Regions from separate parts of the Marinomonas sp. GJ51-14 genome, predicted to be linked through region 1. Evidence: predicted binding sites of a transcription regulator. Region 1 holds the regulator's gene; the other holds the start of a gene.
The links. The regulator sigma-54, encoded in region 1, starts transcription at its own class of promoters, with help from an activator protein. The targets are predictions, from matches to a motif close to TGGCACNNNNNTTGCTNT.
Positions count from the first base shown of each region.

Region 1 (5,137 bases):
TTGTATAATTAGCAAGCTGAGCCTTTTTATTAAGATTAATGTCGCTTTAAAAGCTCTATAGCCCTAAGCGTTTTTCTTCTGCTTCACGTAAAAAGCGAAATAGTTTCTTGCGATTTGTTGTTGTACTGCCTTCTTGTGATGCTTCTTTTTGAGATAGTCGAATTAATTGTCTAAGAAGTTGAATTTCTTCAATTTCAGGGTTTTCATCTAAATACTGGGACAAAACCTCTTTACTATTTTCACCAATCAAAGCATCTCGCTTAACTTCTAATTGATGGAATAACTTATTGTATGCCGCTGATGTGGAGTCAAATAGTGCTACACGCTGAGCAATGGCTTCGTGATCTTCCGTTCTCATGACTTTGCCAATGTATTGCAAATGTCTTCTCATAGCTTCATGTTTCTTAATGCGGCCAGCTTCAATGAATGCATCGCGAAGTGTTTCTGACATTTCGACTTTTTTGAGTTGGTTTTTACTAAGTTCAAGCATTTTTTTACCAAGATCTTGTAACGCTTCTACTTCACGTTTTATCTGGGTTTTGCTTTTAGGGATTTCGTCTTCATTTTCAAGTTGATCGAAGTCTGTCATGGGAACCTATATTAAAAAGATAGTAGCGAGGCCGAGAAAAGATAGAAAACCTACCACGTCGGTCACTGTTGTCAAAATTACGCTGCCAGCCAATGCGGGATCTACGCCAATTTTTTTTAAGAAAATCGGCAGAAGTGTACCAGTGGTCGCCGCAAATAGCAGATTTATTATCGTAGCAGCAGCAATGATATAGGCAATCTTTATGTTGTCAAACCAAAGTGCAGTAAGTGCGGCGATAACTGTTGCCCATAATAGACCATTAAGAAGGCCAACAATAAGCTCTCTGTTTAATAGCCAGCGAGTATTGGTAGCACCAATTTGATCTAGGGCAATACCGCGAATAACGAGAGTTAATACCTGTGATCCGGCAATCCCTCCCATACTTGCCACAATAGGCATCAAAATAGCTAGGGCAACAACTTGGTCAAGGGTGTTTTGAAATAAGCCAATCACATAAGAAGCGATGAAGGCTGTAATTAGATTAACACCAAGCCATACGGCGCGCCTTTTGGTTGTTTTCATGATGGGGGAGAAAGTATCCTCATCATCATCAAGTCCAGCCATACTTAACATGGAGTGTTCAGCTTCATCACGAATGACATCCACCACATCATCAATAGTAATACGACCTAATAGTTTCTTGCTTTTACCATCAATTACAGGAGCTGAGACAAGATCCATTTTTTCAAATAGTTGTGCTACTTCACTGGCTGTGGTTTCTGCTTCTATAACGGTAAACTCTGTTTCCATGATGTCGCGAACGGTCGCGTTAGCATCTGACACTAATAATTTTGTAAGGGGTAGCGTTCCTAATAATCGGTCGGAACGACTGACAACCAATAGATTGTCTGTCATATCTGGTAATGTGTTATGCCTACGTAAGTAGCGAAAAACAATGTCTATGGTAATGTTGGGACGGATAGTGATGGTGTCCGTGTTCATCAAGCCGCCGGCAGAATCTTCTGAGTAGCTTAATAGTGCTTCTACTCGCATCCTGTCCTGCGTGGTCATTGACGCAAGTACTTCTTTTACAATCGTTTCTGGAAGGTGTTGAAGTAAATCGGCGAGGTCATCACTCTCAAAATTTTCAGAGACAGCAATAAGTCGCTCAGTATCCATGCTTTTCATGAAATGAGCGCCAATATCTTCACTTAGATACTGTAGGACTTCGCCTTCGTTTTTTGTGTCTATTAGCTCCCAGAGAAGTTTTCGCTCTTTTGGTGGGGAGGACTCTAATAGTCTAGCAACATCTTGTGCGGGTAAGGCTCCGTTAAGTAAATAACGGATCTGCATTGTGGTACCGGATTCGAGTGATTCGGTGACCGTTTGAAGGTGGGCTAAAGTCGTTTTTTTCTGACATGTAGGTTTTACTCGTCTTCACCAAAACGATTATTAATTAGCTCAATAATAGCTTTAATAGCTTCCTCTTCATCTTCTCCATTTGTTTTTACTAATATTTCCGTGCCTTTACCAGCAGCCAGCATCATCATTGCCATGATGCTTTTTCCATCTACATTACGGCCTTCTTTTTCAATGGTGATATCGCAAGAGAAGCGAGTGGTCGTTTCTACAAGTTTCCCGGCGGCACGGGCATGCAAGCCTAATTTATTGATGATTGTAACAGACACTTCTTGCATGTATTTGTCCTATATTAATGACTCAAATATATTAAATAGATCTTCATTAGTTTGAGCAGTTCGTAATTTATCTAGTGCCTGAGGGGATTGGGCAAGTTCAGCAATCTGGGCAAGCGTTGCTAAATGTTCATCACATTCATGGGGGGGAACAATTAATGCAAAAATGAGATCAACAGCTCTTTTGTCAATTGAATCAAAATCAATAGGATTTTGTAGTGACATAACCACAATTGCAGTATGGTTTGCTGATTCTAGGCGGCAGTGTGGAATGGCTATACCATTACCAATGCCTGTGCTGCCAAGTTTTTCTCGTCCTAATAGTGCATCATATACGGCTTCATTATCGCAATGGAGGCGATTTGATGCTACTTCAGACAAGCTTTCTAGAACGCGTTTTTTACTAACAATATCTTGCTTTGCTAAAACTAGCTCAGCTTTTAATAATGATTTTAATGACATATTAAAATGGTATCCGTTTAGATCAATCGCTTACGTTCATTGGAAGGAGGGATGTTCATCGCCTCACGATATTTGGCAACAGTTCGTCGTGCAACCTGTATGCCTTGGTCAGCCAATATAGTGGCTAGCTTATTATCACTTAATGGTTTTTTCGCAGGCTCATCAGCAACAAGCTTTTTAATCATAGCTCGTATTGCGGTAGAAGAACATTCTCCTCCAGATGCTGTATTAACATGGCTTGAGAAGAAATATTTAAGTTCAAAAATACCTTTAGGGGTGTGCATATATTTCTGTGTTGTCACCCTGGATATTGTCGATTCATGCATGCCAACTTCTTCGGCAACATCATGAAGGACCATAGGTTTCATTGCTTCTTCACCTAATTCGAAGAAATCAATTTGTCTGCTAACAATGCAACTGGCTACTTTTAATAATGTCTCATTTCTGCTTTGTAAACTCTTCATAAACCATTTGGCTTCTTGAAGAGACGTTTTAATATAGCTTACATCTTCAGTTGTTGCGGCTGATGTTGTGGCCATTGCAGAATAGGTTTCGTTAATTTTAATCGGTGGGAGTGCGTCATTATTTAGTTCCACCTGCCAAGTCCCATTGCGTTTTTTCACCGATACGTCTGGGATAACATAATCTGTATCGTCTACATCAATGACTGAACCCGGACGCGGATTAAGTTGCTGGATTAAATCAACAACTTCTTTTAGTGCTTCATCTTTGAGTTTTGTTTTGCGGCTTAGTTGGACAAAGTCGCGGTTACCCAGTAAAGGTAAATAATGGTCAATAAGGTTGTGAGTGCTTTTATAAAGCGGATGATTTTGAAATGCTTCTAGTTGCACTAATAGGGAGTCACGTAAATCAATCGAGCAAACACCAACAGGGTCAAAACGTTGTAATCGATGCTGCACGGCAACCACTTCTTCTATATCTAAGTCTTCTAGCTCAACGCCAAGTGATTCCCAAATTTCATCTGTTGATATACTGAGATAGCCATCGGGTTGAACACATTCAATAATGGCATAGGCGATTTCAATGTCTCTATCAGACATATGAGTTAGGTTTAATTGCCAGATTAAATGATCTTGGATGCTTTCTGCTGGAGCATTACGGCTTTCAAAATCACTATCACCCTCATAACTATTGTTATCACTTACTGCAGCTGAACTTTGATACGTGTCATCCCAGTTACTATCGATGGATAATTCTTCCGGAATGTTTTCCGTCCATTCAGACTCTACGCGAGCTTCTTCACTGGTACTTGCATCAAGGACAGTGTCAGTGCTTTTAGATTCAATGCTGGCTGGTATTTCATTATGAAGTTGTTCGTCATCATCTAGTTCAAGAAGAGGGTTTGATTCAAGGAATTCATGTATTTCTTGTTTTAAATCTAACGTAGAAAGCTGCAGCAAGCGGATGGCTTGTTGCAGTTGTGGTGTCATGGTCAGCTGTTGACCGAGTTTTAATTGTAAAGACTGCTTCATAGAGCAACTCTTCTTGTTTGAGTGAATTGGAACAAGTTATGCATACTACTCCCTTTCTATAGTAATGATAAGGGGTTACAAGCGGAAGTCGTCACCTAAATAGACCTTTTTGACTTGTTCATTATTGATGACCGTATCCGCATCTCCTGACGCAATGATATAGCCGTTACCAACAATGTAGGCCTTATCACAGATATCGAGTGTCTCCCGGACGTTATGATCGGTAATTAAGACACCGATGCCACTTTCTTGAAGGTGTTTGATTATCAGTTTGATATCACCTACAGAAATTGGGTCTACACCGGCGAAAGGCTCATCCAGTAATATAAATTTGGGGTTCATTGCAACAGCTCTTGCAATTTCAACTCTTCGACGCTCACCACCAGACAGTGCCATACCTAGGTTTTTCCGAATGTGAGTAATGTGAAATTCTTCTAAAAGGTCTTCCAGCCTAGAATGTTGTTCAGCTGTTGTTAATTTTTTACGAGTTTCTAATATGGCTAAAATGTTATCTTCGACAGACATTTTGCGAAAGATAGAGGCTTCTTGAGGTAAGTAGCCAATACCTTTTTGGGCTCGAGTGTGCATGGCGTTATTAGTAATATCATTACCATCAATAAATATGCCGCCAGCATCGTTGGCGACCATGCCAACTATCATATAAAAACAGGTCGTTTTGCCTGCGCCATTAGGGCCAAGTAAGCCAACAGCTTGTCCTGATTCAACAGATATGGAAACGTCTTTTACGACCTGTCTCTTTTTATAGCTCTTTGCTAGGTTTCTTGCTTCTAGTAAGGCCATCTATTTTGTTGCCTTAGGTGCTTGAGGTTGTAGTGTCATAGATACACGTCCTGTGTCTTTTTTCTCAGCATTAAACGTACCATCATCTATCATATAAAGAATGTAGTCGGCTGCAATAGAGTTTTGCATGCGACTTAAATAGCCGTTACCCATGATTT
Region 1 covers NZ_CM147879.1:2,809,301-2,814,437, forward strand. Annotated here, with positions in the region: gene yjgA (ribosome biogenesis factor YjgA) at 56-589, opposite strand; gene mgtE (magnesium transporter) at 596-1,882, opposite strand; gene AC0L3Y_RS13370 (HPr family phosphocarrier protein) at 1,957-2,226, opposite strand; gene ptsN (PTS IIA-like nitrogen regulatory protein PtsN) at 2,236-2,685, opposite strand; gene AC0L3Y_RS13380 (RNA polymerase factor sigma-54) at 2,703-4,178, opposite strand; gene lptB (LPS export ABC transporter ATP-binding protein) at 4,254-4,979, opposite strand; gene lptA (lipopolysaccharide transport periplasmic protein LptA) at 4,980-5,137, opposite strand, start outside.

Region 2 (5,137 bases), 1.9 Mb from region 1:
TCAATTCAGATACGGGCGCGCACTTCCGTGATACCATATTGGCCAACGGTGGTTCTCGTCCTGCAGCTGAGTTGTTTGCTGAATTCCGTGGTCGTGAACCAAGCACTGATGCGCTCTTAAGACACAGCGGTATTGCTGCTTAAACATTAATCGATTTGAAAATTGATGTCACAATAAAGCAGTGTCTTGTCTCATGACTTCTAAGTAGATGGTTGAGATGAACACTGCTTTTTTATGTGCTTTTTAAAGGTAGTAAGGTTATGACAGTAAAACGCTTTATCGCCGGTGCCGTGTGCCCGCGTTGTAGTGAAATGGATAAAATCCGTGCATGGCGTGATGATGAGGTTGAAAAGCAATATCGTGAATGTATTTCCTGTGGCTACACTGATGAGCAATCTACGGTAATACAGGCTCAGCCTACTGAGATTCCAACGCGTGTGAATACACCACACAGCAGTGCTCCAGAAGCAGAAGAAGTGGTGATTAACTTTATTCCAAATCCAGGAATGACAAAGCACTGATTACAGAGTTTTGTGACTTCCTATATGGTGAAGGTTTAACAGGACAATGACGTTTATTTGTCGTTATCTGCGTAGCCACTGCCTATTGCACTGAATGGCATATCAAGTCCTAGTTCAGGTACTTGTAAACCGACCCAAGTTGGGAAGGTGTTGCTGTTTGGCCCAGGGAAAATAGTGTATTCATTTGCCCAAGGGTAACGTGCAACCACTGCGGTAATTTTTGGAATCAAAGCTTCGGCTTTCTCACCGGTTATCGATAATATTTTCTCCGGCTTAGAGCCAAACCAATAGCGGTCTGGCGTGCTTGTTTTGTATTCATATAAAGCAGGTAAGCCACGCTTTACACGCCAGCCAGTTACTTCATATACCGTATATTCAGACGCCCCTTTTTCTTTTGTTGCGACCCACGAGTGGACGGCAAACCAACCACGCCAACTAAAAGCGTCGGCTGCATAGAACTCAATAACGGCTTCAGAGACTTCTTTTGGATTTGGAGCGATGCCTGCTGGTTCACGGCTTGCAGTTCGCCAGTCATCGTTAGAACAAGCATTTAATAACAATGCAGTAACTAGAATTCCCAAGTACTTTTTCATTTGCTTGTCCTAAATAAAATGTTCATATCAATTATTAATACCATAATTGCTGATTAAAAAAGGGGCAGAATTTAGGAAGGTGTGTATATTCTATACGAGTCGTCTATTTATTTCGGCTTAATCCAAAAAGGTGCGAACTGTCATGAATTGATCTTGATTGGCGCATTATTCTAAATAGCTCATTTTTATATCTTCATTTATTCGCTCGGAATTGTCCAATTCTAATAATCTTAGGTGAGTCATTTTTATGGCATGAAACCTGCTTTTCATAATTTACAAAAAAGAAACATTAATTTCATGAATCGAGGCAATTACTTATGAGTCAAGTTCCTAATGCTGAAAACGATTCTCTTGCTCCTATTGGAGAAGAGCAAAAGACCTGGAAATGGTTTGAGATCTTTAATATTTGGGCTAATGATATTCAGAGTTTGTTTGGCTACACATTAGTGGCTTCTTTGTTTATTGCTTATGGTGTAACAGGCTGGACGGCGTTTGCAGGTTTGATCGCGGCGGGTCTGTTAGTGATGTTTTTAGTTAATATTTCAGGTAAAGCTGGCGTAGATTATGGCATCCCTTATCCTGTATTAGCTCGTGCCAGCATGGGCACACAAGGCGCAAAGTTACCCGCTATGCTACGAGCAATTGTTGCAGTGTTTTGGTTTGGTGTTCAGACGTATTTCGCTTCAACAGCGCTTAATCTTTTGATCGTAACCATTACAGGTGCTACGGGCGGAGAGAGTTATTTAGGCATGACTATTATTGGCTGGTGCTCATTCTTAATTGTTTGGGCTCTACAAATGGTTCTTTTCTCACGCGGTATGGATTGGGTTGGAAAGTTCTTAAATCTAGCAGGCCCATTTGTTTATGCTGTCATGATTGGGTTGTTGATTGTGCTTTGGAATAAAGCGGATGGTCAGTTATTAAGTGCAGCGAACAGTATTTTTCGTCACGAAGACGCAACCTTTAGTTCTGAGCTAAAAGGTTTTATCGCTATTGTCGGTACTATGGTAGCTTATTTTTCTGCTGTAATGATCAACTTTAGTGACTTCTCTCGTTATGTTAAAGACCACAAATCTATGACTTTTGGTAACTTATTAGGTTTGCCTTTGAACATGATTATCTTTTCTGCTCTTGCCTTACTTATTACCGCTGGTGCTGCTGTTGTGTATGGAGAACAATTGACAAATCCAACTGCTATCGTTGAAAAAGCAGACAGCGCTTTATTAAGCGTTATTGCTGCGGTCACTTTTTTTGCTGCAACGGTAGGTATTAATTTGGTGGCGAACTTTATTCCAGCCGTGAATGGTATCGTCAACTTAGCTCCAAAAAGCATGACTTTCCAAAAAGCCGGATTTATTACATCGGGTTTTGCTTTGATCATAGGTGCTTTATGGACTAGCTTCATTAGCCAAGTAGGTATTGGTGCGTTTGTGAATACTTTAGGAGCGACGCTTGCACCTCTTTACGGCATCATGATTGTCGATTACTACATTATTCGTAAGCAAAAACTACAGTTATCTGATCTGTATGATGAGAGTGAAAAAAGTGCGTATTTCTATTCTAAAGGTTGGAATAATGTTGCTGTAATTGCATTCATCATTGGTGCTGTTTTTTCTGTATCGACAGTGTGGGTAGACGCTTTAGCAGTATTATCAGGTTATGCATGGCTACTTGGAGCTTTACTTGGTGCCATTGTTTACCGTGCTTTAAGCAAATAAATTTGGTAGTTTAAATAAAAACGCCACATCACTTATGGAGTGATGTGGCGTTTTACATTTTTTCATTCAATGAAAAATTTATTTCATTTCAGTAATGAATTTTTCTTTTGATGCTCGAACTTTTTTTAGATCTTTCAGCCAATCACCTTCTTCTGCGCGGTAGCCTAGAGGCAACAAGATAACAGAGCGTAACCCACGTTCTGTCAGACCAAGAATTTCATCTACTTTTGCAGGATCAAAACCTTCCATTGGCGTACTGTCTACGCCTTCTTCTGCCGCTGCAATTAGGGCTGTTCCAAGGCCAATATAAGCTTGACGTGCTGCGTGTTGAAAGTTTACTTCCGCATCACGTGGAGGATAAGCGCCTAAGATCATTTGGCGGTAGTTTTCCCAACCTTCATTTTTGAATCCACGTTCGTCATTCACAAGGTCAAACATTTCGTTGATACGATCTTCTGTATAGTTGTCCCATGCAGCAAAAACTAAAAGGTGTGAGCCGTCTGTAATTTGAGCCTGATTCCAAGCGTGAGGAACGATTTTTTCGCGCAATTCTTTATTAGTTACTACAATCACTTCGTATGGTTGTAGGCCACTAGAGGTTGCGGTCAAGCGAGTAGCTTCCAAGATACGGTCTACTTTTTCTTGTTCAACCGCTTTGCTTGGATCCATTTTTTTCGTTGCATAGCGCCAGTTTAATTTGTCTATCAAATTCGACATTTCGAGTTTCCTTAAAAGAGTTTTGTATGACTCTTATATGGTTTATTTGAACGATAATTCAAGGGGGGCGAATCAATTACTCTATTATGACAATCAATCAGATCTGGAAGTTATGCTTTAAGGGTTGTGGTCCAAATAATCGCTCAGCTGATCGATTTCTAAGGGTTTGGAGAAGTAATAACCCTGTAAGAAGTGCACACCGATATCATTGAGCTTATTAACTTGTTCAAGAGTTTCAACACCTTCAGCAACGACTTGATAACCCATAGGTTGTGATATTTGCATGACCGCATGGACAATGTTTGAACCACTGTCGTTGATCTTATCAATAAAGCTCTTGTCTATTTTGACAATATCAACTCCCAGATCTTGCATGCTTGCAAGGGATGAATAACCTGTTCCAAAATCGTCAATGGATATTTTGATATTCATTTCTTGGAGTGCTTTTATTTGAGCCATTAATGTTGATTTATCAGCGGCAAAAACAGACTCTGTAATTTCTATATGTAATAGGCTTGGTTCAAATTTCAAACGGGTAAGGAGGGTTCTAATGTGTGTAACAAAGTCCTTATCTTGGAGCTGAATAATTGAAACATTGATACTAATCGTTAAAGATCTACCACTTTTAGATAAGGACATAATTTGTTGACAGGCTTTTTCTACTACCCATAAACCTATACTTTTTATCATGCCGTATTGTTCTGCAACTGGAATAAATTCGATAGGCGAGATTTCTTCACCATCAAGCCGCCACCTTAATAAGGCTTCGATGCATGCAAGATTCCCTGTAGCACTCTTTATAATGGGCTGAAAAACCAATCGTAACTCGTTCTTTTGGATTGCTGTCGATAGACGATCACTAAGTAACCGTTCTCGAATAATTTGTAAGCGTAGGGACTCATTAAAGTAACCTACTTTACCTTTTTCCAAACGTTTTTGCTGATACATGGCCATATCAGCGCTTTGAATAAGCGTATCATGATGACTGCCGTGTTCTGGGTATAGAGCGACCCCAATGGTTGCACCTACATGAGTCTTTGATTGGGTAATAGAATGAGGAAGACTAATGGTTTGAATCAGCTGTTGGGAAAAATGATCAATATCTTCAAGGTTTTTAAATCTATAAGTTACTAAAAATTCGTCACCACCCCACCGACAAATAGGCATAGTGCCTTGAGATAATAAAGCAATACGTGACGCAGTTTCTCTGACTACAGTATCACCAACTTCATGACCTAAACTGTCATTGATTTGTTTAAAACCATCAAGATCAATGAATAATAAGGCGAAAGGTGTTGAAGTGTTTTCATCGACAGTTTGGTTTAGCTCTTTTAGAAAAGCTGTACGGTTGAGCAAACCAGTTAAGCGGTCAATGTTAGAAAGTCGATAAATTTCTTGAGTACGATGTTCTACTTTTTTCTCCATATTCTGTAGGAGTTGTGCATTTTGATTCTTTAAATGAATTGCTTTGTAGGTAAAAGCAGAAAATTTTACAGCAGATAATGACATGACAATTGAATAAGCCAATCCCATGATACCAATTAGATGATGGTAAGGATCCTCAGATAATAGCAACAAAATAGAGTAA
Region 2 covers NZ_CM147879.1:952,439-957,575, reverse strand. Annotated here, with positions in the region: gene prlC (oligopeptidase A) at 1-143, shown strand, start outside; gene AC0L3Y_RS04725 (YheV family putative zinc ribbon protein) at 261-521, shown strand; gene AC0L3Y_RS04720 (DUF3750 domain-containing protein) at 575-1,114, opposite strand; gene AC0L3Y_RS04715 (NCS1 family nucleobase:cation symporter-1) at 1,432-2,832, shown strand; gene AC0L3Y_RS04710 (NAD(P)H-dependent oxidoreductase) at 2,911-3,549, opposite strand; gene AC0L3Y_RS04705 (putative bifunctional diguanylate cyclase/phosphodiesterase) at 3,667-5,137, opposite strand, start outside.
Region 2: AC0L3Y_RS04715 (NCS1 family nucleobase:cation symporter-1) is a predicted target of sigma-54. The motif match lies at 1,363-1,380, and genes of this name have one in related genera.